DNA from 3 places in the Streptomyces sp. URMC 127 genome. Region 1 is predicted to be linked to each of the others. Evidence: predicted binding sites of a transcription regulator. Region 1 holds the regulator's gene; each other region holds the start of a gene.

Region 1 (7,836 bases):
GCGCACTCCCACGTCGGCGGCGTGCGGTGGTGGAACGTCAAGCACCCGGGCGCGTACGCCCAGGCACTGGCCGAGGGCCGGTCGCCGGGCGCGGGCCGGGAGCTCCTCTCGGAGGAGGACCGGCGCGTGGAGCGGATCCTCCTCGAACTGCGCCTGGAGGAGGGCTGCCCGCTGTCGCTCCTGAAGCCGGCGGGCGCGTCGGCGGCCGCGCGGGCCCTGGCGGACGGCCTCCTGCGGCCGGAGGCGTACGAGCAGGGCCGTGCGGCGCTGACCCTCCGGGGACGGCTGCTGGCCGATGCGGTGGTGCGGGACCTGGTGGACTGAGTGCGGCCCGGTGGCCGGCTTGTGCCCACCCGTTCCGCCCTGCGGAACGACTGCCCACAAGCCGGCAGCCCCGGGAAACGGCCCTCCTAGGGGCCCACCGTCACAAAGTCGATCAGCTCCTCGACCCTCCCCAGCAACTCCGGCTCCAGGTCCTTGTACGACCGCACGCTCGAAAGGATCCGCTGCCAAGCGGCCCCCGTGTTCACCGGCCGCCACCCGAGCGCCTCGCACACCCCCGTCTTCCAGTCCAGCCCCCGCGGCACCCGCGGCCACTCCGGGATGCCCACGGAGGAGGGTTTGACCGCCTCCCACACGTCCACGTACGGGTGACCCACGACGAGGACGTGCTCGCCCGTCACCTCCGCCGCGATCCGCGACTCCTTCGAGCCGGGCACGAGGTGGTCCACGAGGACGCCCAGCCGCGCGTCGGGCCCGGGGGCGAAGGAGCGGACGATCGCCGGGAGGTCGTCGACGCCCTCCAGGTACTCCACGACGACGCCCTCGATGCGCAGGTCGTCGCCCCACACCCGCTCGACGAGCTCCGCGTCGTGCCGGCCCTCCACGTAGATGCGTCCGGCGCGAGCGACGCGTGCCCGCGCGCCCGGGACGGCGATCGAACCCGAGGCCGTCCGCGCGGGCCCCTGGGGCGTACGGGCCGCCGTGGGGCGCACGAGGGTGACGACGCGCCCCTCAAGGAGAAAGCCGCGCGGCTCCATCGGGAAGACGCGGTGCTTGCCGAAGCGGTCCTCCAGGGTGACGGTGGGCCCCTGGGCCGTCTTCTCGCACCGGATCACCGCCCCGCAGAACCCGGTGGTGACCTCTTCGACCACGAGATCGACGTCCGCAGGCACCTCGGGCGCGGGCTGCTGCTTCTTCCACGGAGGGGTGAGATCGGGACCGTACTGTCTGCTGCGCATGGAGATCATTCTTCCCGCGGCGCGTCGCGGTCAGCCGCCGGACAGCCGCACGGCCGGATAGCCGCACAGGCGGACAGCCGCACGTCACGCCGCACGTCACGCCGCACGTCACGACTCCCCGAAGCGCGCCGCCAAGGCGTCCCGCTGCGCCCGTACGAACGCCGCGTCCACCACCGCCCCGTGCCCCGGCACGTAGACCGCGCTCTCGCCGCCCAGCGCCAGCAGCCGGTCCAGGGCCGCGGGCCAGCGCCGGGGCAGGGCGTCCGGGCCCGCCTGGGGCTCGCCGGACTCCTCGACGACGTCCCCGCAGAAGACGACCTCGGGCGCCCCGCCGCGGCCCGCGACGAAGATCGCCAGGTCGTGCGCGGTGTGGGCGGGCCCGAGGTTGGCCAGCAGCGCCTGCCGCCCGCCGCCCAGGTCCAGCGTCAGCTCCCCGCTGACCGGGTGCCGGGGCACCACGAGCCGCTCGGCGGCCTCCGCCGCGGCCGCGGGCGCGAGCCCGTACCGCTCCGCGTCCAGGCGCAGCTCCTCGCGCTCGCGCCGCATCAGCTCGGCGGCGCCCACGGCCCCGTACACCTCCGCGCCCGGGAACGCGGCCGTGCCGAATACGTGGTCGAAGTGGGGGTGCGTAAGAGCGATATGCGTCACGCTCCGGCCGAAGAGCTCCCGCACGTCGTGCCCGAGCTCCGCCCCCTCCGCCACCGTCGACCCGGTGTCCACGAGCAGCACACCCGTACTGCCGACGATCACCCCTGCCGTGGCGTCCCACCCCGGCATTCGGCGGCGCGCGACCCCCGGCGCGAGCCGTTCCCACCGCGCTTCCGCCCCCTGGCCTTGCTGCCCGCTGTCCATACCAGGACGCTAGCGGGAGGGCGGTACGGTTGCCCGTCCGGCCGTGCGCGACGGGGGCACGGCGCGGACGGCTCTTGCCCTGCCTGTGGTGCACGGCCGTACACTGGCTGGAGGGCTTTGGCACTCGCCACCACTGAGTGCCAGGATCGGCCCCGTAAGACGGTCTGGACTTGGAGGTGCGCGCGATGCTGAGCGAACGCAGGCTCGAGGTGTTGCGCGCCATCGTCCAGGACTATGTGGGCACCGAGGAGCCCGTCGGCTCCAAGGCCCTCACCGAGCGGCACCGGCTGGGCGTCTCCCCGGCCACGGTGCGCAACGACATGGCCGCGCTGGAGGAGGAGGGCTTCATCGCCCAGCCGCACACCAGCGCCGGCCGCATCCCGACCGACAAGGGCTACCGGCTCTTCGTCGACCGGCTCGCGGGCGTCAAGCCCCTGTCGACCCCGGAGCGGCGCGCCATCCAGAACTTCCTGGACGGCGCCGTCGACCTGGATGACGTCGTGGGGCGCACGGTCCGCCTGCTGGCGCAGCTGACCCGGCAGGTCGCCGTGGTGCAGTATCCGTCGCTGACCCGTTCGACGGTGCGCCACGTGGAGCTGCTCTCGCTCGCGCCGGCCCGCGTCATGCTCGTTCTGATCACCGACACCGGGCGCGTCGAGCAGCGCATGATCGACTGCCCGGCCCCGATCGGGGAGAACTCGCTGGCGGACCTCCGCGCCCGGCTCAACAGCCGCGTCGTGGGCCGCCGGTTCACGGACGTGCCGCAGCTGGTCTCGGATCTCGCCGAGTCCTTCGAGCAGGAGGACCGCGGAACCGTTTCTACGGTGCTCGCCACCCTGCTGGAGACGCTCGTCGAGGAGACCGAGGAGCGTCTCATGATCGGCGGCACCGCCAACCTCACCCGTTTCGGGCACGACTTCCCCCTCACCATCCGCCCCGTGCTGGAGGCGCTGGAGGAGCAGGTCGTGCTGCTGAAGCTGCTGGGCGAGGCCACGGACTCCGGGATGACGGTCCGCATCGGTCACGAGAACGCTCACGAGGGACTGAACTCCACATCGGTCGTCGCCGTCGGCTACGGTTCGGGCGACGAGGCAGTCGCCAAACTCGGCGTGGTCGGACCGACCCGCATGGACTACCCCGGAACGATGGGAGCGGTACGCGCAGTGGCACGTTACGTCGGACAGATCCTGGCGGAGTCGTAAGTGGCCACGGACTACTACACGGTCCTGGGCGTACGGCGCGACGCCTCGCAGGACGAGATCAAGAAGGCCTTCCGCCGCCTCGCCCGCGAGCTGCACCCGGACGTCAACCCGGACCCGAAGACGCAGGAGCGGTTCAAGGAGATCAACGCCGCCTACGAGGTGCTCTCGGACCCGCAGAAGAAGCAGGTCTACGACCTCGGCGGCGACCCGCTCTCGGCGTCCGGCGGCGGTGGCGGGGCCGGTGGCTTCGGCGCGGGCTTCGGCAACTTCTCCGACATCATGGACGCCTTCTTCGGACAGGCGTCGCAGCGCGGCCCGCGCTCGCGCACCCGGCGCGGCCAGGACGCCATGATCCGTCTCGAAGTGACCCTCGACGAGGCCGCGTTCGGGACGACCAAGGAGATCCAGGTCGACACCGCCGTCGTCTGCACCACCTGCAGCGGCGAGGGCGCGGCCCCCGGCACCTCCGCCCAGACGTGCGACATGTGCCGCGGCCGCGGTGAGGTCTCGCAGGTCACCCGCTCCTTCCTCGGCCAGGTCATGACCTCCCGGCCGTGCCCGCAGTGCCAGGGCTTCGGCACGGTCGTGCCGACCCCCTGCCCGGAGTGCGCCGGCGACGGCCGCGTGCGCTCGCGGCGCACCCTCACCGTCAAGATCCCGGCCGGTGTCGACAACGGCACCCGGATCCAGCTCGCGGGCGAGGGCGAGGTCGGCCCCGGCGGCGGCCCCGCCGGCGACCTCTACGTCGAGATCCACGAGAAGCCGCACCCGATCTTCCAGCGCCGCGGCGACGACCTGCACTGCACGGTCACCATCCCGATGACGGCCGCGGCCCTCGGCACGAAGGTGCCGCTGGAGACGCTGGACGGCATCGAGGAGATCGACATCCGCCCGGGCACGCAGTCGGGCCAGTCGGTCCCGCTGCACCAGCGCGGTGTCACGCACCTGCGCGGCGGCGGCCGCGGCGACCTCGTCGTCCACGTCGAGGTGATCACCCCCAGCAAGCTGGACCCGCAGCAGGAGGATCTGCTGCGGCAGCTGGCGAAGCTGCGGGGCGAGGAGCGGCCGATGGGCGACTTCAAGCCGGGGCAGCAGGGGCTGTTTTCGCGGCTTAAGGATGTGCTCAACGGGCGCTGAGCGCCCGCAACGCTCGTAGTGATGATCACCGGACGGGCCCGTAGCAGACCCGTCCGGCGATCGTCGCCGCCTGTGACACGATGTGTGCATGGCTTACGAACCCAGGGTGGCTTCCGCGCTCGCCGGCCTGTGCCGGCACCCGGTCGTGCAGGCCCCCATGGCGGGCGGCGCCTCCGGGCCCGCCCTCGCGGCCGCGGTCTCCGAGGCGGGCGGCCTCGGGTTCCTGGCCGCCGGTTACAAGACGCCCGCGGCGATGTACGAGGAGATCAAGCAGCTCCGGGCCCGTACCGCCGCACCCTTCGGTGTGAATCTCTTCATGCCCCAGCCGCCCGCGGCCGACCCGGCCGCCGTCGAGGTCTACGCCGAGCAGCTCGCCGGCGAGTCCGCCTGGTACGAGACGCCGCTCGGCGACTGGGACCAGGGTTGCGACGACGCCTACGACGCCAAGCTCGCGATCCTCCTCGACGACCCCGTGCCGGTCGTCTCCTTCACCTTCGGCTGCCCGTCGGCCGAGGCCGTGGCCGCCCTCCGCGCCGCCGGCACGCTCACCGTCGTGACCGTGACCTCGGCCGCCGAGGCGCTGGCCGCCCGCGACGCCGGCGCGGACGCCGTGTGCGCCCAGGGCGTCGAGGCCGGCGGCCACCAGGGCACCCACCGCGACGACCCGCACGCCGACGGTACGGGCGCGGGCCTCGGCCTGCTCGCCCTGCTCGCCCAGGTCCGGGATGCCGTCGAGCTGCCCGTGATCGCCGCCGGCGGCCTGATGCGGGGCGAGCAGATAGCCGCCGTCCTCGCCGCGGGCGCCTGCGCCGCGCAGCTCGGCACCGCGTTCCTCGCCTGCCCCGAGTCCGGCGCGCACGCGCTGCACAAACAGGCCCTGACCGACCCGCTGTTCGGCGGTACGGAGCTGACCCGGGCCTTCTCGGGCCGCCCGGCCCGAGGGTTGGTGAACCGTTTCATCCGGGAACACGGCCCGTACGCCCCCGCCGCGTACCCCCAGGTGCACTACCTGACGGCGGGGCTGCGCAAGGCCGCGGCGGCGGCGGGCGACCCGCAGGCGATGAACCTGTGGGCGGGCCAGGGTCACCGCCTGGCGAGACCGCTGCCGGTGGCCGGGCTGCTGGCGACCCTCATGGGGGAACTGGAGGAGGCCCGGGGGAAGTTGAGCGAGATGCGAGGGAGCAAGTCATGACAGCGCCGGTGTTCCTGGTCGAGGAGGACGCCCTGACGGGGGTCTTCCCCGGTACGGTCTTCCCCCTCGACGGCCCGGAAGGGCGCCACGCCGTCTCCGTCCGCCGGCTCAGGGTCGGCGAGGAGATCGGGCTGACCGACGGTCAGGGCACGGCCGCCTTCGGCACCGTGGCCGCCGTCGAGGGCAAGGACCACCTGGACGTCGCCGTGACGTCCGTACGCTCCGAGCCGCTCCCCGAGCCCCGCATCACCGTCGTCCAGGCCCTGCCCAAGGGCGACCGCGGCGAGGTCGCCGTCGAGACGATGACGGAGACCGGCGTCGACGCCGTCGTGCCCTGGGCCGCCTCGCGCTGCATCACCCAGTGGAAGGGCGAGCGCGGACTTAAGTCCCTCGGCAAGTGGCGCGCAACGGCACGGGAGGCCGGCAAGCAGTCGCGCCGGCTGCGCTTCCCCACGGTGAGCGACCTGATGACGACCCGGCAGGTCGCGGACCTGCTCGCGGGCGCGGCCTTCGCCGCCGTCCTCCACGAGGAGGGCCACAGCGCGCCCCTCGCCACGGCCGCGCTGCCCGCCACGGGCGACATCGTCCTGGTCGTCGGCCCCGAGGGCGGCGTCTCCCCGGAGGAGCTCGCGGCCTTCGCGGAGGCAGGTGCCAAGCCGTACCGCCTGGGGGCGAGCGTCCTGCGCACCTCCACGGCGGGAACGGCGGCGACGGCGCTGCTGCTGGGGCGGACGGGCCGCTGGTCCTGAGGGCAGTGCGGGGGATGCTGTCCGTTTGATTTTCGGGGGAACTTCACAAGGAACGGGGATGACGGGGGTCACGAGGGGGGAGCGGGCTCTGCCATGGCAGCACAACTCCGCACACGGGACTACGGCCAGATGCTCGATCTCGTCGTCGCGGTCCTGGAGAACGAGGACGCCGGCGCGGCCTGGCACGTGATGGCCCGGCAACTGCTGGACTCACTGGGCTGCGACTCGGCGACGTTTTCGCACGTGCGGGTCGCGGAGGGCACGGGGACCGTCGTCGGCTGGGCGCCGGAGCCGCTGAGCCGGGTCGTGGACGGCCTGGTCCAGCGCCGCATCCAGCAGCGGCACCCGCTGCTGGACTACGCCCTGACCGAGACGGAGCCGGTGAACATCGCCGACATCTGTGACGACTGGCGCAACACCAGCTGGTACCGGGAGGCCCGCCGCGACTTCGGGGCCAACCAGCAGGTGGGCGTCCCGCTCGCCCACCGCAACGGCGGCATGTGCGTCGCCCTGCTGGGCCGCCGGGGCGACTTCATGTCCCACGACGTCGCCTTCCTGCGGCGCCTCCAGCCGGTGATCCAGACGATGGGCAACCACCTGGCCGAGATGCAGCGCCTGCGGAGCGCGGGTGCGCCCGCGGCGATCGGCGACCTGACGCCCCGCGAGGCGACGGTCCTGGGCCTGCTGGCCGAAGGCCTCACGACGGCGTCCATCGCCCGCCGCCTGGCGATCTCCCCCCACACGGTGAACCGCCACCTGGAACGGATCTACCGCAAGCTCGGCACGAACAACCGCGTGTCGACGCTGGCGGTGGCCCGGGCGGAGGGGCTCGTCGCCTGAGCGGGGGATCCGCGGCGGGGTAGGAAGATCTTCCTATGGTGAGGGCCGCCGGCCGTGGGCGACGCTTGACCCCGGAACAACCGAGGCCGGCCGCCGGACACGGGGGTACCGGCGGCCGCCGGGGTCGCTCGCGCTGAGCGTTCCCGTTTTTACGCGAGCGAGGAGCGGGCGGAGGCTCGCGGGGGTCGTGGCGAGTATGACGCCGGGGGCGTCACTTTCGCGGAGAAGTACGACGCCCGGGGCGGCGGCAAGATGGACGCAGGTCGAGCCCGCCTCGCAGTACGAGGACTTCTGCCAGTGCAGCGCGGTCACAGCCCTACCTCCGGCGGTTCAGCCTTTATGCGGGTTATGAAGGAGCGGAGTCGCGCCGGGGTTGTGGCGAGTATGACGCCGGGGGCGTCGCTCTCGCGGAGGAGTATCTCGCCGGTCCGGGTTGCAGCCAGGTAGACGCAGGAGGTCGCCTCTTCGCTGTACGAGGACTTCTGCCAGTTGAGGTGAGTCAATTCCCTTCCCCTTCAGATGGCCTTCGCGATGTGGTGGATGAGTTCGCGTGACGCCTTCTGGTCGAGGGCGATGGTTTCCATGCGGTCCAGCATCTGACGGTACTTCTCCAGTTGTGCGGG
Region 2 (7,836 bases), on a different contig from region 1:
CGATCGCCTCCGGCTCCCAGCTCACGAAGATCGACAAGGGGCTGAAGGAGCTCATCGCCCTCGGGCTGGTCGAGGACCGGCCGTACAAGATCTTCGGGGCGCAGGCGGAAGGGTGCTCGCCGGTCTCCCGCGCGTACAAGGAGGGGCACGACGTGGTGCGGCCGGTAAAGCCGGACACGATCGCCAAGTCGCTCGCCATCGGCAACCCGGCGGACGGGCCGTACGTGCTGGACATCGCGCGGCGGACGGGCGGGGCGGTGGAGGACGTCACGGACGAGGAGATCGTCGAGGCGATCCGGTTGCTCGCGCGGACGGAGGGGATCTTCGCGGAGACGGCGGGTGGGGTGACGGTCGGGGTGACGCGGAAGCTGATCGAGAGCGGTCTGCTCGATCCGTCGCTCACGACCGTCGTGCTCAACACCGGAGACGGGCTCAAGACGCTCGACGCCGTTGCGGCGGGGCCGACCGCGACGATCCGGCCGTCGTTGGAGGCGTTCCGCGCCGCGGGGCTTGCTGCCGTCTGACATCTGCGGGCCGGTTGTGCCCACCCGTGCCGCCCCAGCGGCACGACTGCCCACAACTCTCTGGAGGCTTTCCCGTGAGCGTTACCGTTCGTATTCCTACCATCCTGCGCACCTACACCGGCGGTAAGGCCGAAGTGTCCGCCCAGGGTGCGACCCTCTCCGAGGTCATCGCTGATCTTGAGGGCCGCCACACCGGCATCGCCGCCCGCGTCCTCGACGACAACGGCAAGCTGCGCCGGTTCGTGAACGTCTACGTCAACGACGACGACGTCCGCTTCGAACAGGGGCTGCAGACGCCCACCCCCGACGGCTCCTCCGTCTCCGTGATCCCGGCCGTCGCCGGCGGCTGAGGTTTCACAGGGTTCCTCCGTTATTGCCGCACCTCCTTCCCGGAATCGCCCCGGCCGCAGTAGCGGACGGGGCGATTCCGGCTGTTGAGCGCGATACAGTTGGGGCGATCCCCGCCCGGCGTCAGTGCCGAACGCATATGAGAACCCGTCAAGTTGTGCGCGAAGTGTGTGCACGAAATGCCGGGTTGGTTGTGTTTTTCCCGGCCCGACTTGCCCCGAAATACCCGGAGTTCGGGCGATTTTCTCGATCGGCCACGCCCGGAATTCTCGTCCGAGTGACCTGTTGCAGACGGCATCCGTGCAGATACATTCAGCCGCGGTCGACGCGTTCCGGCGCACACCCACTGGGCTGCCAGGGGTGAGGTCTGACCCGGGTCCGCGAAGTGCGGTCCTGTGCAAGGGCCAGTAATAGGGGAGTTAGGCATGGCTCAGGGCACCGTCAAGTGGTTCAACGCGGAGAAGGGCTACGGCTTCATCGCGGTCGACGGTGGTGCGGATGTGTTCGTCCACTACAGCGCGATTCAGATGGACGGCTACCGCACCCTCGAGGAGGGTCAGCGGGTCGAGTTCGAGATCTCGCAGGGCCAGAAGGGGCCGCAGGCGGACATGGTGAAGCTGCAGGCGGTCTGACGCGGCGCATCGACCACCGGCTCGCTCGGTTTGCGGAGGGGTCCGCACCTCATCGAGGTGCGGGCCCCTCGCGCGTGTGCGGGGCGGGCGGAGTGGGTACGGCTGCTGCCCGGGGCTCCCTGCCGCCGCGGTTTCCCGGCTTCCCGGTCCCCGTGGGCGTGACCGTCTCCCCGAGGCGCTTGCACTCTCCCTGGTCGAGTGCTAATCATTGGGCTTAGCACTCTCCGAGTGAGAGTGACAGATTTGGACCGTCGGTGAGGTCGGCGGTCCGGGCGGGGCAAGGAACCGCCCGGGCACGCAGGCCGTCCGTCGCGGGCGCCAGCGCGGTCCGGAGCAGTCTCCACCCCGTCCTGGGAGGACCACTTCACATGGCCAAGATCATCGCGTTCGACGAGGAGGCACGGCGCGGTCTCGAGCGCGGGATGAACCAGCTCGCCGACGCCGTCAAGGTCACCCTCGGCCCCAAGGGCCGGAACGTCGTCCTCGAGAAGAAGTGGGGCGCCCCCACGATCACCAACGATGGTGTCTCCATCGCCAAGGAGATCGAGCTCGAGGACCCGTACGAGAAGATCGGCGCCGAGCTGGTCAAGGAGGTCGCGAAGAAGACGGACGACGTCGCCGGTGACGGCACGACGACCGCGACCGTCCTCGCCCAGGCGCTCGTCCGCGAGGGTCTGCGCAACGTGGCCGCCGGCGCCAACCCGATGGCCCTGAAGCGCGGCATCGAGAAGGCCGTCGAGGCCGTCTCCGCCGCCCTGCTCGAGCAGGCCAAGGACGTGGAGACCAAGGAGCAGATCGCCTCCACCGCCTCCATCTCCGCCGCCGACACCCAGATCGGCGAGCTCATCGCCGAGGCCATGGACAAGGTCGGCAAGGAAGGCGTCATCACCGTCGAGGAGTCCCAGACCTTCGGTCTGGAGCTGGAGCTCACCGAGGGTATGCGCTTCGACAAGGGCTACATCTCGGCGTACTTCGCCACCGACATGGAGCGTATGGAGGCCTCCCTCGAGGACCCGTACATCCTGATCGTCAACTCGAAGGTCGGCTCGGTCAAGGACCTGCTGCCGCTCCTCGAGAAGGTCATGCAGTCCGGCAAGCCGCTGCTGATCATCGCCGAGGACGTCGAGGGCGAGGCCCTGTCGACCCTGGTCGTCAACAAGATCCGCGGCACCTTCAAGTCCGTCGCCGTCAAGGCCCCGGGCTTCGGCGACCGCCGCAAGGCCATGCTCGGCGACATCGCCATCCTCACGGGCGGCACGGTCATCTCCGAGGAGGTCGGCCTCAAGCTGGAGAACGCCGGTCTCGACCTGCTCGGCCGCGCCCGCAAGGTCGTCATCACCAAGGACGAGACGACCATCGTCGACGGTGCCGGTGACAGCGAGCAGGTCCAGGGCCGCGTCAACCAGATCCGCGCCGAGATCGAGAACAGCGACTCCGACTACGACCGCGAGAAGCTGCAGGAGCGTCTGGCGAAGCTGGCCGGCGGCGTGGCCGTCATCAAGGCCGGTGCCGCCACCGAGGTGGAGCTCAAGGAGCGCAAGCACCGCATCGAGGACGCCGTCCGCAACGCCAAGGCCGCCGTCGAGGAGGGCATCGTCGCCGGTGGTGGCGTGGCCCTGCTGCAGGCCTCCGCGGTCTTCGAGAAGCTGGAGCTCGAGGGCGACGAGGCCACCGGTGCCGCCGCCGTCAAGCTGGCCCTGGAGGCCCCGCTCAAGCAGATCTCGGTCAACGCCGGCCTCGAGGGCGGCGTCATCGTGGAGAAGGTGCGCAACCTGACCCCGGGCCACGGTCTGAACGCCGCGACCGGCGAGTACGTCGACATGATCGCCGAGGGCATCATCGACCCGGCCAAGGTCACGCGCTCCGCGCTGCAGAACGCCGCGTCCATCGCCGCGCTGTTCCTGACCACCGAGGCCGTCATCGCCGACAAGCCGGAGAAGGCCGCCGCGGCCGCTCCGGGCGGCATGCCGGGCGGTGACATGGACTTCTGATCCGCACCGGATCAGCTGTCCTGAGCAGTGCTGAGTGGTATTGACCACCAGCACTGAGCAGCACCGAGCAGTACGTGTCCGAGGGCGGCGCCCCCTGAAGAGGGGGTGCCGCCCTCGGGCCGTTTCAGGCGCCCGGGGCGCCCCGTTCGGCGTTCAGCTCGCGCAGCGACGCACGGCTCAGCCCGAACGCGTACGTCAGCACGAACCCCGCCGCGTAGCCGGTCAGCAGCCCCGCCCCGTAGACGGCCACCGCCCGGACGAGGCCGTGGCTGCCGCTCAGCAGCGGGAAGAGGGCCCAGCCCGACGGGCCGATCGCGGTCGAGCCGACCGGGTCGCCGAGCTGGCCCAGCAGCCCCACGAAGCCCCCGCCGAACGCCCCGCCCGCACACGCCGTGACGAACGGACGGCCCAGGGGGAGCGAGACGCCGTAGATCAGGGGCTCGCCGATGCCCAGGAGGGCGGCCGGGAGGGCGGAGCGGACCGTCCTGCGCACCGAGCCGTTGCGCGGCAGCCGCGCGTAGACCGCGAGGGCCGCGCCCACCTGGCCCGCGCCCGCCATCGCGAGGATCGGCAGGAGGACCGTGTGGCCCTGCTGCTCGATGAGCGTCGCGTGGACGGGGATGAGGGCCTGGTGCAGGCCCAGCATCACCAGGGGCAGGAACAGGCCGCCCAGGACGAAACCGGCCGCCGCGCCGCCGTTCGCCAGCAGCCGGTCGGTGAAGCCGCCGACGGCGCCGGCGGCCGCGCCCGCCGCGTACATCAGCCCGTAGAGCGTGGCCAGGCCCGCCACCAGGACCGTCACCGCCGGGGTGAGCAGCACGTCCAGGGCCTCGGGGACCCGGGCCCGGCACCAGCGTTCGACGTGCGCGGCGAGCAGGGCCGCGGCCAGCGCCCCGAGCACCCCGCCCTGGCCGGGGTGGAGCCGCTCGCCGAACGCGCTCACCCGCTCCACGCCCGGGAAGACGATGACCGCCGCGACGGCCCCGCCCAGGACCGGGGTGCCGCCGAACTCCTTGGCCGTGTTGTAGCCGACGAAGACGGCGATGAGCGACATGAAGCCCGACGCGCAGGCCGCCAGGGCGGCGGCGAGCGCGGGCAGCCGGTGCAGGTTGGCGAGCAGGCCGGCCAGGCCCGCCACGACGCCGCAGCCGATCAGGGCCGGGATCAGCGGCACGAAGATCTGCGCGATCCGGCGCAGGAACCGCTTCACCGGCGTCGCGTTGCGGGCCCTGTGCCCGGCCCGGATGGCCGCGCCGCGCTCGGCCAGCGCCTGTGCGGTGACGGGCTCCAGGTGCCGCGCGAGCTCCGGCGCGACCTTGGCCACCGCGCCCGGACCGAGGACGATCTGCAGCGCCGGGCCGTCCTCCACCACGCCCAGGACCCCCGGCAGGGCGCGCAGTTCGGTGCGGCGGACGGCCGAGGGGTCCAGGACGGTTACGCGCAGGCGCGTCATGCAGTTCGTGACGGACGTGAGGTTGCCGGCGCCGCCGAGGAGGGGGAGGAGGGCGGCCGCGGTGGTGTCGCGGCCCCCCTCCCGCGCCCCCGGCGGGTCGTCGACCGGGGCCACGGCGCTAGCCCCCCGCCGCGCGGAGCGCCGTGCGCAGGTGGCCGCCGGACTCGGTGAGCAGACGGGTGGCCGTGCGGCCGTCGACGCCGCCCAGGACCACGAGGATCGCGTTCTTCACCTCGCCGCCGGTCTCCGTCAGGGCGTCCTCTATCTCCCGCTCCGAGGCGCCGGTGGCGAGGGCGACGATGTGCCGGGAGCGGGCGCGCAGCTTGTCGTTGGAGGCCCGCACGTCCACCATCAGGTTCCCGTACGTCTTGCCGAGCCGGATCATGGTGATCGTCGAGAGCATGTTGAGGACGAGCTTCTGGGCGGTGCCGGCCTTCAGCCGGGTGGAGCCCGTGAGCAGCTCGGGCCCGGTGACGACCTCGATGGCGTGCTCGGCGGCCCGGCCCAGCTCCGAACCGGCGTTGCAGGCCAGGCCGATGGTCAGCGCCCCGGCCGCGCGGGCGTGTTCGACGGCCCCGACGGCGTACGGGGTGCGGCCGGAGGCGGAGACGCCGACGACGGTGTCGGCCGGGCCGATGCCGAGTGCGGCCAGATCGCCCGCGGCCAGCTCCCTGCTGTCCTCGGCACCCTCGACGGCGGTGACGAGCGCCGCGGCGCCGCCCGCGATCACGCCCGTGACCTGCGAGGGGTCGGTGTTGAAGGTGGGCGGGCACTCGCTCGCGTCGAGCACTCCGAGGCGGCCGGCGGTGCCCGCGCCCGCGTAGACGAGCCGCCCGCCGCGGGCCATCCGGGCGGCCGTCGCGTCGACGGCCGCGGCGATCTCGGGCAGCCGCCCGGCGACGGCGGCGGCCACGCCGGCGTCCTCGCCGTTCATGATCCGCGCGATGTCGAGGGTGGGCAGCCGGTCGATGTCGGCGAGCTCGGGCCGGAACGCCTCGGTGGTGAGCGCGGCGAGTTCGTCGCGGAGGGCGCGGGGTGCTTGCGGTGCGCCGGAGGGGGCGGAGGGGCTGGAGGGGCCGGACGGCGCGGCTGATGCGGATGACGACGCTGAAGGGGCCATGGGCGGACGGCTCTTTCCGTGCGGGCCGGGCGGGCCGGCTTCGGTCAGCGCGGGGAGCGCGGGGCGTGTCGGTGGGCGAGCGCTTCGTACGAGGCCGACAGGGCCGGCGCCGCGGTCTCGTACGTCCGCTGGGCGACGCCTATGAACAGGCAGTCCACGACGAGGAGCTGGCTGGTGCGGCTCGACATGGCCGCCGGGCGCAGCTCGCTCTCCCGGGCGGAGGCGGTGGTGAGCACGTGGTCCGCGTACTGGGCGATCTCGCCCTCCGGGCGGCCGGTGATCGCGAGCGTCGTCGCGCCGTGCTCGAAGGCGACCCGCAGCGGCTCGATGACGTCGGTGGTCCGGCCCGAGTGGGTGATGGCGACGGCGACGTCGCCCGCGCGCAGCTGGACGGCGTTGGTGACGGCGAGGTGGGGGTCGGCGGGCGCGTGGGCGATCAGGCCGATGCGCAGCAGCTTCTGGACGAGGTCCTGGCTGACCAGGTGGGACGCGCCGATGCCGTAGACGTCGATGCGCCGGGCGCCGGCGAGCGCGGCGACGGCGGCCTCCAGCTGGGCGGTGTCGAGGGCGGCGGCCGTGTCCGCCAGGCACTGGGCCTCCTCCTGGGCGAGCTTGGCGACGACGGCGGGCAGCGGGTCGTCGACCGCGATGTCGGCGGTGACGGCGGGCGCGCGGCCGGGCGCCTGCTCGGCGGCGAGCGCGGCGAGGGCGAGCCGCAGGTCGCGGTAGCCGGGGTAGCCGAGCAGGCGGGCGGTGCCCACGACGGTGGCCTCGCTGGTGCCCGTCCGCTCGGCCAGGCCGGTGACCGTGAGCGCGGCGGAGCCCGCGGGGTCCCCGGCGACGGCTTCGGCGACGCGCTGCATCGAGCGGGTCATGGAGGGGGCGAGGGTGCGGACCTTGGCGGCGAGGGCGCCGGGGGCGGGAGGCGCGGTGGGCGGTCCCGCCGACGGTCCCGCCGGAGCGGGGACGGGCCGCTCGCCACCCGTGGCGCGGCCCGTACCGCCCGCACCACCGGCTCCGGTAGTTTCTTTCACTTTGCTGCTCACCTTTTGAAAGGTATTTTCAGGGTGGTGAGCCGTCAACCGTCACCGTCCGGGACAATGGACCGTATGGAGCTCGAACAAGCGCTGCACACGGCGCGTGCCCTGATCCTCGCCGACCTCGTCGCGGGTGACGTGGCGGAGGCCGACGTCGTCTCGCTCGTCGAGGACGCGGTGGCGCAGCGGCGGTGGTGGGTCGAGCAGTGGCCGGAGGGCGCGGGGTTCGTGGTCGGGCTCATAGCCCAGGACGTGCAGGACGCCCTGCTGGAGCGGCACGGCCGCTGGCCGCTGTGCCCGGTCTGCTCCGACGGCGGTGACCTGCACGCGCTGGAGGTCGAGCCGGAGCTGGGCCCCGATCCGCACTGGGCGTGCACCAAGCAGACGGTCCTGGTCGCCCCGGTCGGTTCGCTCGGCGACGCGCTCCGGTGAGGCGCCGCGGATGACGCTGTACATCGACCCGCCCGTCTGGCCCGGGCACGGCCGCATGTGGTCCCACCTGATCAGTGACGTGTCCTTCGCGGAGCTGCACGCCTTCGCGGCGCGGCTCGGCGCGCCCGCGCGCGCGTTCGACCGCGATCACTACGACGTGCCGTCGACGTCCTACGGGGAGGCCGTGCGGCTCGGTGCGGTGGAGGCGAGCAGCAAGGAGCTGGTGCGGCTGCTGGTGGGCGCGGGGCTGCGGCGGCCTAAGCACGAGCGGCCGTAGGGGGCGGGGCTTTGGTCCTCAG
Region 3 (7,836 bases), on a different contig from region 1:
CGGCCGAAGCTGTGCACGGACAACGGCGCGATGGTGGCGGCGCTGGGCGCGGAGATGGTGGCGCGGGGGCGTGCGGCGTCGTCGTGGGAGCTGTCGGCGGACAGCTCGCTGCCGGTGACGGAGACGCACGTGCCGGCGGAGGAAGCGGAGGAGCGCGAGCACGGCCCCGGTCATGGTCACGGCCACGGCCACAGCTACGGTCACGCCCATGACCACGACCACGTCCACGAGCTGAGCAAGAAGAACCTGTACGAGTCGTAAATGGGCGCCGGTATAACGAAACTGCCCCCGCCGCCCCCGCCGTGGCACCTGAGCACGTGGCCGCACAGGGAAGCCATGTTGGCGGACCGGGCGAGGGCACTGGACGCCCTCGTACGGAAGACGCTGTCGCCGGGCCGCCTGCTGCTGATGTGGCTCCTGACGGCCGTGTTCATGCTGGGCTGGACGTTCGCCGTCCTCGGTCTGCAGGCCGCGGCCGAGGGTGGCGTGGAGTACGTCTACGCGGCGGCGTACCTGATCCTGGCGGCCGGGGCGGTGATCCCGTCACTGCTGGGCCTGCGCTCCGGGCTGCGTACGGGGAAGGAGGCCCGGCGGCGGCTCGGCCTGTGGGCGGCCCTGGACCGCGACGCGGTGCGCGACGCCGCCTTCCGGGCGTCCGGCCGCGTGGGGTTCTGGCTGCTGATGTCACTGCTGCCGTGCGCGGGCGCACTGGCGGTGGGCTACGGCATCGTGACCGAGCTGATGACGACGGCCGGCGCCCCCAGGAACGGCTCGGCCCTCGCCTACGCGTGGGGCCTGACGGCCCCTCTGGCGGCGGCAGGGGCGTACGGCCTGGCCACCGCCCTGACCCACCGCCGCTGGTTCCGCTCCCTGAACCTCAGCCCGTAGCGTCGCCGGGCGCAGGGGAGGGGCGGATTCAGCCGCTGTTCGTCGTCCGGCACGTCGTGTGGCACGCCGTCGGGCCGCGGAAGACGCTCGCTGGCGTCTGTCCCGCCGGCTCCGGCGGTGCCGCGTGCTCCTTCACGAGCGCCCGCAACTCATCGGCGGCAGCATCGCGTTGCTCCGCCGGGAGCCCCTCCAGCAGCGTCTCGAAGCGGTCCTGCCAGACGGCCTCCTGGCGGTCCCGTATGCGCTCGCTCTGGCCGGACGCCGCCGCGGCCTCCAGGGCGCGGGCCGTGCGGTCGAGCCGTTCCAGCTCCGCGCGCTCGCGGGCCTCGTCGCCGCGGCCGAACCAGCGGGCGACCCGCTGCCGGAGGCCGGGCCACGCGTCCGTCCCCGCCGACCGTACGACCGCCGTGCCGCCCGCCGCGGCAGCCGCCGTCAGTGCCTCGCTCAGCATCCCGTCCGCCCCTCGTCGCCGGACATCCCCCGTGCCGGACGCGAGGCACGCTAGCGCCGAACCGGCCGCCGCAGCGCCCGTTCGGCGGGAAATACGACGTACCGGCGACCCGCGGCGGGCGCCGGTGCGGCCTCATTCGGGTTCGCGGGCGAGTTCGAGGGCGAGGGTCTGCAGGATCTCCTCCGTCGGCGCCTCCGGCGCGGTGTCGTCGTAGGCGTCCGCGACCGCCTCGAAGGCCAGCATCAAGCCGCTGATCAGCGCGCTCATGGGTGCGGAGAGCTGGTTGAGCACCGCGAGCCCGACCTCGCGCGCCTCCGCGCCGACCGGCACCATGAACTCGTCGGGGATGACCTCGCCGAGGAGACTGGAGACGTAGTCCGTCCCGACACCGCCGCGCAGGGCGGTGAGCGCCGCGATGGCCTTGAGCTTGATCTCGTTCTCGGTCATGGGGCGAGCGTAGGAGCAACGACGCCCGGCGCGGCGGCCGCCGCGCTACGTCCGTGCCGGTTGCCCCAGGAGCATCGCCGGGGCCCCGGCCACGCGCGTCAGCACGATCACACAGGAGTTCGGCCCCTCGGGCTTGAGCTTCTTGCGGAGCTCCTCCGGCTCCACCGCCGAGCCCCGCTTCTTCACGGTCACGACCCCCACCTTCCGCTCCCGCAGCAGCGCCTTCAGCTTCTTCACGTTGAACGGCAGGACGTCCGTGATCTCGTACGCCGACGCGTAGTCCGTCGCCCGCAGCTCGTCGCTCGTCACGTACGCGATCGTCTCGTCGATCAGCCCGCCGGCCAGCTCCTTCGCCACGTCGGCGACCAGGTGCGCGCGGATGACCGCGCCGTCCGGCTCGTACAGGTAGCGGCCGGCTGCCCGGACCTGCGGATCCGGCAGCCCGGCGCCGACTAGGGAGTGCCCGCCCGGCAGCAGCGTCGCGCGCCGCGCGCCCGGAGCCGTGCCGAACCACAGGACGGCCTCCTTCACGTCGCCCCCGTCGGAGATCCACTCGGCCTCCGCGTCGTCCGGGATCGCCTCGTGCGGCACCCCGGGTGCGATCTTGAGGGCGGCGTGCGGGGCCCGGCGGGCGGCCTCGATCGCCCACGACAGGGGCGGGGAGTACGCCTCGGGGTCGAAGATGCGGCCGCGGCCGCCCCGCCGCGCCGGGTCGACGAAGACCGCGTCGTAACCCGCGGTGCCGGTCTCGGTCACATCCGCGCAGCGCACCTCGATGAGCTCCGCGAGCCCCAGCGCCTCCGCGTTCGCGCGCGCGACCGCGCAGGTCAGCGGGTCGCGGTCGACCGCGAGGACGCGGATGCCCAGCCGGGCCAGCGCGATCGCGTCACCGCCGATGCCGCAGCACAGGTCCGCCACCGAGCGGACGCCCAGCGCGGCGAAGCGCGCCGCGCGGTAGTCCGCCACGGACCGGCGCGTCGACTGCTCCACGCCGTTCGGCGTGAAGAACATCCGGTACGCGTCCTCCGCCCCGAACTTCGCCACCGCCCGCTGCCTCAGCCGGGCCATGCCGAGCGCCGCCGAGACGAGCTCCGCGGGGTGGTCGCGGCGCAGCCGGGTCGCCGTGGCCAGCTCCTGGGCCGGGTCGTGGTCGCGCAGCCCGGCGAGCAGGCTCCGGCCCTCCTCGGTGAGGAGCGCCGCGAAGGCCGTGACGGGCGTCGTCTCGTTCGGTTCCGTCGGTTCCGCTGGTTCGTTCGGTTCGTTCTGTGCTGGCACCCGGTCATTCTTGCCCAGCCGTCCGGCAGGCCGCCCCTTCTGCCCGGCTTCTGCCCCCGCTTCCGCCCGGCTCGAACGGTCCGAACTCATGAACAACAATCGGACGTGTGAGCTCCCGTATATCCGGTCCCGTATCTGCCCGCGCCGCTGTCGCCGGCGCGCTCCTGCTGCCCCTCCTCCTCACCGGCTGCTTCGGTTCGTCCGGCGGCAGTGGCGGGAAGAAGGCGTCCGGCGCTCCCTCTTCCCGTACGGAATCCCCGGCTTCCCCTTCCCCCGCCGCTTCCTCGCAGCCGTCCGCCGACGCGGCCGCCTACCGCCGCTGGGGCCTCGACAAGCCCCTCGCCGCGCCCCCGGCCCCGCCCTCCGCCAAGCTGACCGACGGGCTGCGGGCCGGCGCCGCGCCCAAGGTGATCCGGCGCGTGCCGACCAGCGAGAAGGTCGTCTTCCTGACCTTCGACGACGGGGCGGAGAAGGACCCCGGGTTCGTGAAGATGGCCGAGGAGCTGAAGCTGCCCTTCACGATGTTCCTCACCGACGACATCGCCCGCGCGGGCACCGGCTACGGCTACTTCGAGAAGCTCCGCGGCGAGGGCGGCCGCAACAGCATCAACAACCACACCCTCTCCCACCCCAACCTGCGCACCCTTTCCGCCGAGGCCCAGCAGCGCGAGATCTGCGGGCAGCAGGACGTCCTGGAGAAGCGGTACGGCAGCAAGCCGCCGCTCTTCCGCCCGCCCTACGGCAATTACAACGACGCCACCCTCGCCGCGGCCGGCAGCTGCGGGGTGAAGGCGCTGGTGCTGTGGGAGGCGACGATGCAGATCAACGACATGCGCTACGCGCAGGGCGGGGAGCTGCGCCCCGGCGACATCGTCCTCGCCCACTTCCGCGGGCCTTCGGAGCTCAAGGGCACGACGATGACCAAGATGGTCGCCAACATGCTGCGCAGCATCGAGCGCCAGGGCTTCACCGTGGCGCGCCTGGAGGACTACGTATAGGCCGGGCAGGGGCCGGACCGGGCGCATGGAGCGCGCCCGCCCCGTACCTCGGAATCCGGAGGATTACGACGCGTCGCCCGAGGGAAGATCCACCTCCGCGCCGCCCCCGGGCCCGGCACGGCGGGCGCGTACGCCGCCCGGCCGGGTGCGCACCCCCAGGGGTGAACGGGCAAGCTCGCCGCACGGCGAATTGGCACTCCGCTTGACCGAGTGCTAACCGCGTCATAGTCTCGGCTCCGTTGGCACTCTCCACCCGGGAGTGCCAAACACAGCGACGGGCAGAATCCGGCACCCGCGACGACGGATCCTCCTGGTCGCCACCTCAGACAGATAACCCCGTGAATCTCCGAAGGGGGAGGTCGGATCGTGACGACCGCCAGCTCCAAGGTTGCCATCAAGCCGCTCGAGGACCGCATCGTGGTCCAGCCGCTCGACGCCGAGCAGACCACGGCCTCTGGCCTGGTCATCCCGGACACCGCCAAGGAGAAGCCCCAGGAGGGCGTCGTCCTGGCCGTGGGCCCGGGCCGCTTCGAGGACGGTCAGCGTCTTCCGCTCGACGTGAACGTCGGCGACGTCGTGCTCTACAGCAAGTACGGCGGCACCGAGGTGAAGTACAACGGTGACGAGTACCTCGTCCTCTCGGCCCGCGACGTGCTCGCGATCATCGAGAAGTAATTCACCCCGTTTGTTGTGACCTGCGCCCTGGTTCCCGTGTGTGTATGCCGCCGGGGTCCGGGGCGCGGTTCGTTTGAGAGGACTTGAAGCAAGCCATGGCGAAGATCCTGAAGTTCGACGAGGACGCCCGTCGTGCCCTCGAGCGCGGTGTCAACAAGCTGGCCGACACGGTCAAGGTGACGATCGGCCCCAAGGGCCGCAACGTCGTCATCGACAAGAAGTTCGGCGCCCCGACCATCACCAACGACGGCGTCACCATCGCCCGCGAGGTCGAGATCGAGGACCCGTACGAGAACCTGGGCGCCCAGCTCGTCAAGGAGGTGGCGACCAAGACCAACGACATCGCGGGTGACGGCACCACCACCGCGACCGTCCTGGCCCAGGCGCTGGTCCGCGAGGGTCTGCGCAACGTCGCCGCCGGCGCCTCCCCGGCCGCCCTGAAGAAGGGCATCGACGCCGCGGTCAAGGCCGTCTCCGAGGAGCTCCTCGCGACCGCCCGCCCGATCGACGACAAGGCCGACATCGCCGCCGTCGCCGCCCTGTCCGCCCAGGACAAGCAGGTCGGCGAGCTCATCGCCGAGGCGATGGACAAGGTCGGCAAGGACGGTGTCATCACCGTCGAGGAGTCCAACACCTTCGGCCTGGAGCTGGACTTCACCGAGGGCATGGCCTTCGACAAGGGTTACCTGTCGCCCTACATGGTCACCGACCAGGAGCGCATGGAGGCCGTCCTCGAGGACCCGTACATCCTCATCCACCAGGGCAAGATCTCCTCCATCCAGGACCTGCTGCCCCTGCTGGAGAAGATCATCCAGGGTGGTTCCTCCAAGCCGCTGCTGATCATCGCCGAGGACGTCGAGGGCGAGGCCCTCTCCACCCTCGTCGTCAACAAGATCCGCGGCACCTTCAACGCCGTGGCCGTCAAGGCCCCGGGCTTCGGCGACCGCCGCAAGGCGATGCTGGGCGACATGGCCACCCTGACCGGCGGCACCGTCGTCGCCGAGGAGGTCGGCCTCAAGCTCGACCAGGTCGGCCTGGACGTGCTCGGCACCGCCCGCCGCGTGACCATCACCAAGGACGACACGACGATCGTCGACGGTGGCGGCAACTCCGCCGACGTCGAGGGCCGCGTCGCCCAGATCAAGGCCGAGATCGAGGCCACGGACTCCGACTGGGACCGCGAGAAGCTCCAGGAGCGCCTCGCCAAGCTCGCCGGCGGCGTCTGCGTCATCCGCGTGGGTGCGGCCACCGAGGTCGAGCTCAAGGAGAAGAAGCACCGTCTGGAGGACGCCATCTCCGCGACCCGCGCCGCGGTCGAGGAGGGCATCGTCTCCGGTGGCGGCTCCGCGCTCGTCCACGCCGTCAAGGTGCTCGAGGGCAACCTGGACAAGCAGGGCGACGAGGCCACCGGTGTCGCCGTCGTCCGCCGCGCCGCCGTCGAGCCGCTGCGCTGGATCGCCGAGAACGCCGGCCTCGAGGGCTACGTCATCACCTCCAAGGTGGCCGAGCTCGACAAGGGCCAGGGCTTCAACGCCGCCACCGGCGAGTACGGCGACCTGGTGAAGGCCGGCGTCATCGACCCGGTCAAGGTCACCCGCTCCGCCCTGGAGAACGCCGCCTCCATCGCCTCCCTGCTGCTCACGACCGAGACCCTGGTCGTCGAGAAGAAGGAAGAGGAGGAGGCCGAGGCCGGTCACGGCCACGGTCACTCGCACTGACCCCGCGCCGCTCGGCGGCTGCGATCCGGAGCCCGGCACCCCTGGTGGGTGCCGGGCTCCGGCCGTTTTACGGGGCCTGCTGCGGCTGTTCGCCCTCACACCGGGCCCGACTCCAGCTGCCGCTTCAGGCCCGCCATGTCGTAGATCCACCAGCCCTCGGCGATCTTCCCGGCGGCGAAGCAGAAGGTGGTGGTGCCCTCCATGCTCACTTCCTGGCCGGTGGGCTGATGGCCCATGAAGTCGCCGTGGTGGGTGCCGCGCCAGGTCCAGCGGGTGGCGACCTCGTCGCCCTCGGCGAGCTGGGAGCGGAGGGTGAAGGCGAAGTCGAAGGCGTCCCGCCAGCCCTCGACGTCGGAGCGCAGGGCGTCCAGGCCGACGGCGACGGGTTCCTCCCTGCCGATGTCGTGGTCGCGGTAGCCGGCGGCGAAGAGCTCGTCGATCAGGGCGAGATTGCCGTCCCGCGCCACCTCTTCGAAGAAGCGGCGGGCGGCGGCCTTGTTCGCCTGCTCGTCCCGCCGGTCGCCCGCCCCCTCGCCCCGCCGGTCGTCCGCCTGCTCGCTCAGCCGTTCGTCGCGGACGACGTCGAGGTCGGTGAAGGACGGCTTCACGTCGCAGAGCGCGACCATCTCGGCGAAGATCCGGTCGGTCTCGGGGAGATTCGAGTTGCGGGCCGCGGCCTCGCGGGACGGGAACTCCACGATCTCCACGTAGTGGCCGTCCTGCGCGCAGTCCTTGCCCACGACCGCGTGGGTGGCGGTCCGCTTGCCCTCGGTCGCGGCGACCCAGTCGTCCATCAGCCGGCTCATGTCCTCGTACCGGCTCGTCCTACAGTCGATGATCTGTACGAATGTCATGGCGCCTCCCGGGTGATATGTCCAGGTTAGTCCTGGGGGATCACCCGGGAGGAGGGGATCTCCCGCGCGCTACTTCGGCCCGTACTTGCGGCCCGTCGTCGACGACGCCCGCGACACCACCCTGCGCGGCGCCAGCTTCATCAGCCCGGTCATGGCCTTGTACCGCGGGTCGGGCACCGACAGCGTCTTGCCCTGCGACAGGTCGCGCAGCGCCGCCGTCACCACCTTGTCGGCGTCCAGCCACAGCCAGCCCGGCACGTTGTCCGTGCCCATGCCCGCCCGCTGGTGGAACTCGGTCCGCACGAAGCCGGGGCACAGCGCCATCAGCCGCACCCCGCTCCCGGCCAGGTCGCGCGCGGCGCCCTGGGTGAACTGCACGACCCAGGACTTGCTCGCGCCGTACGTGCCGCGGGGGACGAACGCGGCCACCGACGCCACGTTGATCACCGCGCCGCGCTTGCGCTCGCGCATCCCCTCGGCCGCCGCGGACGTCAGCCGCAGCACCGCCTCGCAGTGCACCTTGAGCATGG

Evidence for each region. Region 1 encodes HrcA, which represses chaperone genes, less so after heat shock. Its sites were predicted from a motif close to TTNGCACTCNGNNNNNCNGAGTGCNAA; they were not measured.
Region 2: a site for HrcA is predicted at 1,683-1,709, ahead of groL (chaperonin GroEL). Genes of this name have one in related genera too.
Region 3: a site for HrcA is predicted at 4,250-4,276, ahead of groES (co-chaperone GroES). Genes of this name have one in related genera too.

What each region holds. Positions count from the first base shown of each region.
Region 1 covers NZ_JBPQTW010000098.1:5,712-13,547, forward strand. The annotation lists gene hemW (radical SAM family heme chaperone HemW) at 1-324, shown strand, start outside; gene ACSNOH_RS19860 (DUF3097 domain-containing protein) at 411-1,241, opposite strand; gene ACSNOH_RS19865 (MBL fold metallo-hydrolase) at 1,350-2,093, opposite strand; gene hrcA (heat-inducible transcriptional repressor HrcA) at 2,279-3,295, shown strand; gene dnaJ (molecular chaperone DnaJ) at 3,296-4,432, shown strand; gene ACSNOH_RS19880 (nitronate monooxygenase) at 4,521-5,624, shown strand; gene ACSNOH_RS19885 (16S rRNA (uracil(1498)-N(3))-methyltransferase) at 5,621-6,373, shown strand; gene ACSNOH_RS19890 (response regulator transcription factor) at 6,467-7,213, shown strand; gene ACSNOH_RS19895 (DUF397 domain-containing protein) at 7,247-7,525, opposite strand; gene ACSNOH_RS19900 (DUF397 domain-containing protein) at 7,522-7,716, opposite strand; gene ACSNOH_RS19905 (helix-turn-helix domain-containing protein) at 7,729-7,836, opposite strand, start outside.
Region 2 covers NZ_JBPQTW010000026.1:11,462-19,297, reverse strand. The annotation lists gene thrC (threonine synthase) at 1-524, shown strand, start outside; gene ACSNOH_RS09140 (MoaD/ThiS family protein) at 599-874, shown strand; gene ACSNOH_RS09135 (cold-shock protein) at 1,298-1,504, shown strand; gene groL (chaperonin GroEL) at 1,873-3,495, shown strand; gene ACSNOH_RS09125 (PTS transporter subunit EIIC) at 3,620-5,062, opposite strand; gene murQ (N-acetylmuramic acid 6-phosphate etherase) at 5,067-6,068, opposite strand; gene ACSNOH_RS09115 (MurR/RpiR family transcriptional regulator) at 6,113-7,114, opposite strand; gene ACSNOH_RS09110 (hypothetical protein) at 7,169-7,537, shown strand; gene ACSNOH_RS09105 (DUF4031 domain-containing protein) at 7,548-7,814, shown strand.
Region 3 covers NZ_JBPQTW010000071.1:13,650-21,485, forward strand. The annotation lists gene tsaD (tRNA (adenosine(37)-N6)-threonylcarbamoyltransferase complex transferase subunit TsaD) at 1-261, shown strand, start outside; gene ACSNOH_RS16990 (hypothetical protein) at 337-888, shown strand; gene ACSNOH_RS16995 (hypothetical protein) at 917-1,339, opposite strand; gene ACSNOH_RS17000 (hypothetical protein) at 1,472-1,786, opposite strand; gene ACSNOH_RS17005 (THUMP-like domain-containing protein) at 1,832-2,956, opposite strand; gene ACSNOH_RS17010 (polysaccharide deacetylase family protein) at 3,169-4,059, shown strand; gene groES (co-chaperone GroES) at 4,426-4,734, shown strand; gene groL (chaperonin GroEL) at 4,830-6,452, shown strand; gene ACSNOH_RS17025 (ester cyclase) at 6,548-7,306, opposite strand; gene ACSNOH_RS17030 (SDR family NAD(P)-dependent oxidoreductase) at 7,376-7,836, opposite strand, start outside.